Regions from separate parts of the Janibacter sp. YB324 genome, predicted to be linked through region 2. Evidence: predicted binding sites of a transcription regulator. Region 2 holds the regulator's gene; the other holds the start of a gene.
What was found. Region 2 encodes HrcA, which represses chaperone genes, less so after heat shock. Its sites were predicted from a motif close to TTNGCACTCGNNNNNNNCGAGTGCNAA; they were not measured.

Region 1: groES (co-chaperone GroES) is a predicted target of HrcA. The motif match lies at 2,112-2,138, and genes of this name have one in related genera.

The regions. Positions count from the first base shown of each region.
Region 1 is NZ_CP060120.1:2,531,724-2,536,138, reverse strand. Features, by position in the region: gene H7A72_RS12365 (glycoside hydrolase family 3 N-terminal domain-containing protein) at 1-759, opposite strand, end outside; gene H7A72_RS12360 (class I SAM-dependent methyltransferase) at 820-2,067, opposite strand; gene groES (co-chaperone GroES) at 2,271-2,567, shown strand; gene groL (chaperonin GroEL) at 2,666-4,267, shown strand.
Region 2 is NZ_CP060120.1:2,015,151-2,019,565, reverse strand. Features, by position in the region: gene H7A72_RS09785 (trimeric intracellular cation channel family protein) at 1-47, shown strand, start outside; gene fabG (3-oxoacyl-ACP reductase FabG) at 118-873, shown strand; gene H7A72_RS09775 (DUF3097 domain-containing protein) at 1,138-2,019, opposite strand; gene hrcA (heat-inducible transcriptional repressor HrcA) at 2,161-3,195, shown strand; partial or broken gene dnaJ (molecular chaperone DnaJ) at 3,252-4,372, shown strand.

The DNA of each region.
Region 1 (4,415 bases), 520 kb from region 2:
CTGACCGAAGGCGACCGCGCCCTTGCTCGCGGCCTGCGGGGTCGAGCCGTACTGGCGGCCCCATTTGCCGATGGGTTCGTTGGCCGTACCGATCTCGCTGGGGACGGTGTCGGCGGTCGGGGCGAGGTTGACGTTGACCCCCGCCTGCTTGAGCTCGGCGCCCCAGCCCTTGGCCGAGGCCCGCAGGTCGGGGTCCTGCGCCTGCTCGAGGCCGGAGGGCATCGAGGTGAAGCCGGACCCGGTGAGCTGCTGGACCTCGCCGCCCTCCTGGTCGGCGGCGACGAGCATGCCCACCTTGGTCCCGTCGACGGTGGGGGAGACCTCCTGCAGGTGCTTGCTGGCGGCCGCGACGGTCGCGCTCTCCTGCCAGCCACCGAGGTAGAGCATCGAGCCCAGGCCCTGCGCCCCGATCGGCCCGTCGAGCGTGGTGGCCGGCCCCGGCTGCATGGCCGCCATGAGCAGCTGTCCGGCCTGCTGGGTCGGCGTCATGGCGTCACGCACCTGCTCGACGCAGGCGCTGGCCTCGGGGCCGGAGGCGGTCGTCGTGGTGGACCGCGACGAGGACGAAGGGGAGGACGTCGCCGCCGAGGAGGACGTCGCGGAGGTCGTGTCCTCGGCCGAGGTCGAGGACGGAGTCGAGGACGACGTCGAGGAGGAGCTCGTGCTGCCCGCTCCCGGGTCGTCGGAGGCGCACCCGACGAGGGCGAGGACGGCGAGGCCTGCAGCGGCGCGGGTCAGGTGACTGGCTCGGGTCGGCATGGGGGGCAGGCTACCTGCGCCGCATGGGCGTCGACGGCGCTCGCGCCGGTGATGCCGCGCTCAGGAGGCCTCGACGACGAGCACGGCATGCTCGCCGCCGACGCGGGTGAGCACGACGGTGGCACTGTCGCCGTCGCCGGCCCCGCGGCCGATCTTCAGCTGCTTGCGCAGCTGGTCCTCGTCGAGCCGGATCCCGCGCTTCTTGACCGTGAGGCCGGTGACCCCGCGCTCGCGGAGCCACCCGCGCAGACCCTTGACGGAGAAGGGCATCGCCTCGAGCACCTCGTAGCGTCGGGCGTGGCCGAGGTCGACCGCGTCGTCGCTGGTGACGTAGCCGAGCCCGGCCTCGAGCTCCATGCCGGAGACGGCGCCGGTGACGGTGCCGATGAGGCCTGCCCGGGTGACCGCGCGGTCGGCCTCGTAGAGCCAGCGGCCGGTGTCGGCGAGCGAGAGGGCGGCGGCCGGGTCGTCCTCGCAGCTGCGCTGGTCGACCTCGACCGGCGGCGCGCCCTTGCGCAGGACCCGGGCGCTGCGGCCGGCCTCCTTGACGAGCGGGCCCCACCAGACCGTGCACTCGAGGACGGTGCCCTGCCACGAGGTCCACTGGGCCTCGGTGCCGAGCGGCGGGATGTCGTGGGGGAGCGAAGGGGAGAGCTTGGCCCCGGTCGCGGGGACGTCACGGGCGACGGAGAGCACGAAGTCCCACGACGGGGAGATCTCGTCGAGCCGGAAGACGCGCCGGGTGCGGCCGGAGCGGTCGGTGACTCCGGGGGTGCGGCGGGCGGGGTCGAGCCAGACTCCGGTGCGCGAGTGCAGCGGGTCGAGCGGTGCCTCGAAGTCCTCGGCCACACCGGTGCGGGCCCGGCTGTCGGGCCACGGCCGCAGGTTGACGTCGGCGATGGCCGCCGTGAGCGGGTCGGCATCGACGCCGTGGACGGTGACACCGAGGGCGCTCATCGCCATCGCGTCCGAGCCGATGCCGCAGCCGAGGTCGTGGACGGTCGCCAGGCTGGCCGTCGCGTAGCGGCCGGCGTGCGTCGCCGCCACCTCGAGCCGGCTGGCCTGCTCGAGACCATCGGGGGTGAAGAGCATGCCGTCGGCGAACTCGCCGAACTTCTCCTGCGCGCGCGCCTGCAGGCGCTTCTGCGTCAGGAGGGCGGCGACGCGCTCGGCGGAGTGACCCCCCGCCCGCAGCCGAGAGGCCAGACCGACCGCGTCCGCCTCGCGGTACTCGGGCAGGCCGTGCAGGGACTCGTGCCCCTCGGGGGAGGCCAGCCAGCGCACGGTCGTCGGATCCACGTGCGCCATTGTCACGCATCCCGGGCCGCCCAGCGGCCCGGTCGCGACGGGGATTGGCACTCGGGTTGACCGAGTGCCAATCGGGTGCCTAGATTTGCTCTTGGCACTCACCTCCGGCGAGTGCCAGATGCCACGGTTGGACGACCCCCGCGACGGCGCCCGGCCAGGCTTCGCCCCACGTTCACACACACGTCCCCACAGAAGGAGTCACCGTGTCGGTTTCCATCAAGCCGCTCGAGGACCGGATCGTCGTCCAGGGCATCGAGGCGGAGCAGACCACCGCCTCCGGCCTCGTCATCCCGGACACCGCCAAGGAGAAGCCCCAGGAGGGCGAGGTCGTCGCCGTCGGCCCCGGCCGGTTCAACGAGGACGGTGACGAGCGCATCCCGATGGACATCTCCGTCGGCGACCGCGTCATCTACTCCAAGTACGGCGGCACCGAGGTCAAGCACGGCGGCCAGGAGTACCTCATCCTCTCCGCGCGCGACGTGCTCGCGATCGTCGGCTGACGATCCTTCCCAGTACTGAGCTGACGCCCCGGGTGCGGCCCCTCCCGGGCCCTCCGGGGCGTCACCTCTTCCCCCTTCGTTAGAACCAAAGGACAGACATGGCCAAGGAACTGGAGTTCAACGACTCCGCCCGTGACGCCCTCCAGCGCGGCGTCGACCAGCTCGCCAACGCCGTCAAGGTGACCCTCGGCCCCAAGGGCCGCAATGTCGTCATCGACAAGCAGTGGGGCGCCCCCACGATCACCAACGACGGCGTGACGATCGCCCGCGAGATCGAGCTCGAGGACCCCTACGAGAACCTCGGCGCCCAGCTCGCCAAGGAGGTCGCCACCAAGACCAACGACGTCGCCGGTGACGGCACGACGACCGCGACCGTCCTCGCCCAGGCCATGGTCAAGGAGGGCCTGCGCAATGTCGCCGCGGGAGCCGCCCCGTCCGGCCTCAAGCGCGGCATCGACAAGGCCGTCGAGGCCGTCTCGGCCCGCCTGCTCGAGACCGCCCGTGAGGTCGAGGGCAAGGACGAGATCGCCCAGGTCGCGTCGCTGTCCGCCCAGGACCAGGGCATCGGCGGGATCATCGCCGACGCCTTCGACAAGGTCGGCAAGGACGGCGTCATCACCGTCGAGGAGTCCTCGACCGCCGAGACCGCGCTCGACTTCACCGAGGGCATGCAGTTCGACAAGGGCTACATCAGCCCCTACTTCGTCACCGACCCGGAGCGTATGGAGGGTGTCCTCGAGGACGCCTACGTCCTGATCAACCAGGGCAAGATCTCCAACATCCAGGAGATCCTCCCGGTGCTGGAGAAGGTCGTGCAGTCCGGCAAGCCGCTGCTCGTCATCGCCGAGGACATCGACGGCGAGGCCCTCTCGACGCTCGTCGTCAACAAGCTCAAGGGCGTCTTCAACGTCGCGGCCGTCAAGGCTCCCGGCTTCGGCGACCGCCGCAAGGCGATGCTCCAGGACATGGCGATCCTCACCGGCGGTCAGGTCATCGCCGAGGAGGTCGGCCTCAAGCTCGACCAGGTCACCCTCGAGGACCTTGGGCAGGCCCGTCGCATCGTCGTCACCAAGGACACCACGACGATCATCGACGGCCAGGGTGCTGCCGACGACGTGACTGGTCGGGTCAACCAGATCAAGTCCGAGATCGAGCGCACCGACTCCGACTGGGACCGCGAGAAGCTTCAGGAGCGCCTCGCCAAGCTTGCCGGTGGCGTGTGCGTCATCCAGGTGGGTGCCCACACCGAGGTCGAGCTCAAGGAGAAGAAGCACCGCATCGAGGACGCGATCTCCGCGACCCGCGCGGCCATCGAGGAGGGCATCGTCGCCGGCGGTGGCTCCGCCCTGGCGCACGCGGTCGCCGCGCTCGACTCCGTGCAGCTCGAGGGTGACGAGCAGGTCGGTGCCAACATCGTGCGCACCGCCGGTGTCGAGCCGCTGCGCTGGATCGCCGAGAACGCGGGCCTCGAGGGTTACGTCGCCGTCGCCAAGGTGCAGGAGCTGACCCCGGGTCAGGGCCTCAACGCCGCGACCGGCGAGTACGGCGACCTCATCGGCCAGGGCGTCATCGACCCGGTCAAGGTCACCCGCTCCGCGCTCGTCAACGCCGCCTCGATCGCGTCGATGGTCCTCACCACCGACACGCTCGTCGTGGACAAGAAGGAGGACGAGGACGAGGGTCACGGCCACTCGCACTGACGTCCCGACCTGATCGAATGGGGTGGCGCACCGGTTGGTGCGCCACCCCATTCGTCATGCTCCGTGGTGTAGATGCGACCCAGGAGCCACCGACCGACCCTGATCGCTGTGAAAGACCGCCCCAGCGAGGCTGCCGCGGGCCGCAGCC
Region 2 (4,415 bases):
TGCCGACCGAGGCGACGTGGCGCCCGAGCCGGGTGCACCGCCGCTGACCCGGGCCTCGATGACCGCTCCGCGGACTCAGGTGTGCGAGCGCTTACCCGATGGCGCACGATGGGCCGCATGACCACGACTCGCACCGCCATCGTCACCGGAGCCGCCCGCGGGATCGGCCGGGCCATCGCCCTTCGCCTCGCCACCGACGGCCACCACGTCGCCGTGCTCGACCTCGACGAGTCCGCTTGCCAGGCGGTCGTCGACGAGATCACCGAAGGGGGCGGGACCGCCCTGGCCGTGGGCGTCGACGTCTCCGACGCCGAGCAGGTCGAGGCGGGCGTCGCTCGCGTGGCCGAGGAGCTCGGTGCCCCGACGCTGCTCGTCAACAACGCCGGCATCATCCGCGACAACATGCTCTTCAAGATGAGCGTCGACGACTGGGACTCGGTCATGGCGGTCCACCTGCGGGGCGCCTTCCTCATGACCAAGGCCGCCCAGGCGCACATGACCGCGGAAAAGTACGGCCGCATCGTCAACCTCAGCTCGACCTCTGCCCTGGGCAACCGCGGCCAGACCAACTACTCGGCCGCCAAGGCCGGCATGCAGGGCTTCACCAAGACCCTGGCGATCGAGCTCGGCAAGTTCGGCGTGACGGCCAATGCGATCGCCCCCGGCTTCATCCAGACCGACATGACGGCCGCGACCGCAGAGCGCATCGGTGTGCCCTTCGAGGACTTCCTCGCCCACGCGGCCAAGGAGACCCCGGTCGGCCGCGTCGGCCAGCCCGAGGACATCGCCGCCACCGCGTCCTTCCTCCTGTCCGAGGAGGCCGGCTTCGTGTCCGGCCAGGTCATCTACGTCGCAGGCGGCCCGAAGGACTGACCCCTCGGCGGCCGTCGTCGTGCGTGACGTCGGCTGGATCTGCGCCGGCATCCCCCTTCGCCTGCGGTCCGGTGCCGACGCGCTCAGCCCGTGGCCGGGAAATCCGCTCGTGGCCGGGAAAGCTGCAGGTGACCGCGCAATTTCGCGGTCACCAGCAGCTTTCCCGGCCGGATCCGATCTTCCCGGTCAATCGGTCCGGCCGGACGGGCGTCGGGGCAACCCTTCGAGACGGCCGCGGGCGACCTCCTCAGGGAGCGGGGAGGATCAGCCCTCGGGCGCCGTGACGAAGTCGATGAGCTCCTCGACGCGCCCGAGGAGGGCGGGCTCGAGGTCGGCATAGCTGCGGACGGTGCCCAGGATCTGCTTCCAGGCGCGGGCGATGTCGGCCTGGGAGTCGTGGGGCCAGCCGAGGTGGGCGCAGATCCCGCGCTTCCACTCCATCGAGCGGGGGATCGTCGGCCAGACCTCCATGCCGAGGCGCTGCGGGCGCACCGACTGCCACACGTCGACGTAGGGGTGCCCGAGGACGAGCACGTGCTCGGGCGCGACCTTGTTGGCCTCGGCGACGATGCGCGACTCCTTGCTGCCCGGCACGAGGTGGTCGACGAGGACCCCCATCCGCCGACCGCGGCCGGGGGCGAAGTCGCGGATCGCGGCCGCGAGGTCGTCGACGCCGTCGAGCATCTCGACGACGACGCCCTCGACCCGCAGGTCGTGGCCCCAGACCTTTTCGACGAGCTCGGCGTCGTGGCGGCCCTCGACGAAGATCCGGGACCCGATGGCGACCCGGGCCTTGGCGTCGTGCACGGCGACGGACCCGCTCGTAGTGCGGGAGGCCTGCTTCTCGGCGGCTGCGAGGGCCGCGCGCTGGGCCCCCTTCGGCGCGGTGAGCGAGACCGGGGCGCCGTCGACGAGGAAGCCCGGACCGAGCGGGAAGGCCTTGACCTTGCCCCGCCGGTCCTCGAGGTGGACGACGTGGACGCCGCCCGCCTTCTCCACGGCGACCACGGCGCCGACCCAGCCGGTCTCGACGTCCTCGACGACGGTGCCCGGCGCGGCCTCCATCGCCCGCGAGGTCGGTCGGGCCAGCCGGCCCTTCGACTTCCAGTCGCCGGAGAGGACGTCCATGCCGTATCGATCGCTCACGGCACGGACGGTAGGCCGAAGGGAGGTCACTCGCGGCGTCGGCACGCCGGATTCCGGGGAATGGCCGCCCCGGTCGTAGACTTGGCACTCAGGTGGACCGAGTGCCAGCGGTCCCGTTCGTGGGTGTCGAAGGAGGTCAGCATGAGCCAGGAGCGCCGCATGGCCGTGCTCAGCGCCATCGTCGAGGACTACGTCCAGACGTCGGAGCCGGTCGGCTCCAAGGCGCTGCTCGACCGCCACCAGCTCAACGTCTCGGCCGCGACCGTGCGCAACGACATGGCCGCGCTCGAGGACGAGGGGCTCATCATCGCCCCACACACCTCTGCGGGGCGCATCCCGACCGATGCCGGCTACCGGCTCTTCGTCGACCGGCTGCAGGCGATCCGCCCCATGTCCCGGGGGGAGCGCGCGGCGATCACCGACTACCTCGAGGGTGCCGACGACCTCGACGTCGTCCTCGACCGCACGGTCCGTCTGCTGTCGACGCTGACCCGGCAGGTCGCGGTCGTGCAGTACCCCTCGCTCACCCGCAGCACGGTCAAGCACATCGAGCTGGTGCCGATGAGCGAGACCCGGCTCATGGTCGTCGTCATCATGGGCACCGGCCGCGTCGAGCAGCGCGTGGTGCCCACGGGGGTCGACTACCTGGCTCCCCAGGGCGCCGATGCCCTGGCCAGCGCACGCGGCCGGGTCAACGCCGCCACCCGCGACCGCCGCCTCGCCGAGGCGCTGGAGTCGCTGCGCACCCTGCACGACGAGGACGTCGAGACCGAGGACGCCCTCACCGCCGGGGTCATCGGTGTCGTCGAGGCGGCACTGGCCGAGGAGCGGGCGACCAAGGTCACCCTGGCCGGCACGGCCAACCTCGCGCGCAGCTCGAGCGACTTCCCGATGACCCTCGAGCCGGTGCTCGACGCCCTCGAGCAGCACGTCGTGCTGCTCAAGCTGCTCAGCGTCGAGGCCGATCAGGAGGCGCCCGGCGTGTCCGTGCGCATCGGCTCCGAAAATCCCGTGACCGGGCTGCAGGGGACCTCGCTCGTCACCTCCGGCTACGGCGCGGGCGACGAGCAGGTCGGTGCCGTCGGCGTGCTCGGCCCGACCCGCATGGACTACCCGGCGACGATGGCACAGGTGCGTGCCGTCGCCACCTATCTCTCGCGGATCGTGGATGCCTGACCGGCGTCCGCTCCGCACCTGACCAGACCGACCCACGACCCACGAGGACGTCACGCGTGAACGACTACTACGAGGACCTGGGCGTCAGCCGTGAGGCGACGCCCGAGGAGATCAAGCGGGCCTACCGCAAGCTCGCCCGCACCCTGCACCCCGACGTCAACCCCGGGGCCCCGAGGCCGAGGAGCAGTTCAAGCGGGTCTCGCAGGCCTACGACGTCCTCTCCGACGAGACGAAGCGCCGCCAGTACGACATGGGCGGCGACCCCTACGGTGCCCACGACGGCTTCGGCGCCGGCTTCACCTTCAGCGACATCATGGAGCAGTTCTTCGGGCAGGCGGCCGGCGGCGCCGGCCGCGGCCCCCGCTCGCGCTCGGCGCGCGGGCAGGACGGTCTCGTGGGGCTCGAGCTCGACCTCGCGACCGCGGTCTTCGGCGGTCAGGAGGAGCTGACCATCGACACCGCCGTCGTCTGCGGCACCTGCTCCGGCGACGGCGCCCAGCCGGGCACCGGCCGCCGCACGTGCGAGACCTGCGCCGGCCGCGGCGAGGTCCAGCAGGTGCAGCGCTCCTTCCTGGGTCAGGTGATGACCAGCCGCCCGTGCCCGACCTGCCAGGGCTTCGGCGAGGTCATCCCCAACCCCTGCCACGAGTGCTCCGGCCAGGGCCGGGTGCGCAACCGCCGCACGATGACCGTGCGCATCCCCGCCGGCGTCGACAGCGGCACCCGCATCCACCTCGAGGGCGAAGGGGAGGTCGGTCCCGGTGGCGGGCCGGCCGGTGACCTCTACGTCGAGCTGCGGGTGCGTGACCACGAGACCTTCACCCGGCGCGGTGACGACCTGCACGCGTCCGTCGCGGTGCCGATGACCGCGGCGGCGCTCGGGGTGACGATGAGCTTCGCCACCCTCGACGGCGAGCAGGAGATCACCATCAAGCGGGGCACCCAGCCCGGCGACACGATCGTCCTGCCCGGCCTCGGCGTCACGCACCTGCGGCGCGAGGGCCGCGGTGACCTCGTCATCCACGTCGACGTGCGCACCCCGACCAAGCTCGACGCGGAGCAGGAGCGTCTGCTGCGGGAGCTCGCGGCCGTGCGCGACGAGGAGCAGCCCGATGGCGAGCTCGACGACGTCGACTCCGGCTTCGTCGGTCGGCTGCGGCACGCCTTCAAGCGCTGACCGGAGGGGGGAGTCCTCCCCATGTCGTCACCCCGGCTGCGTC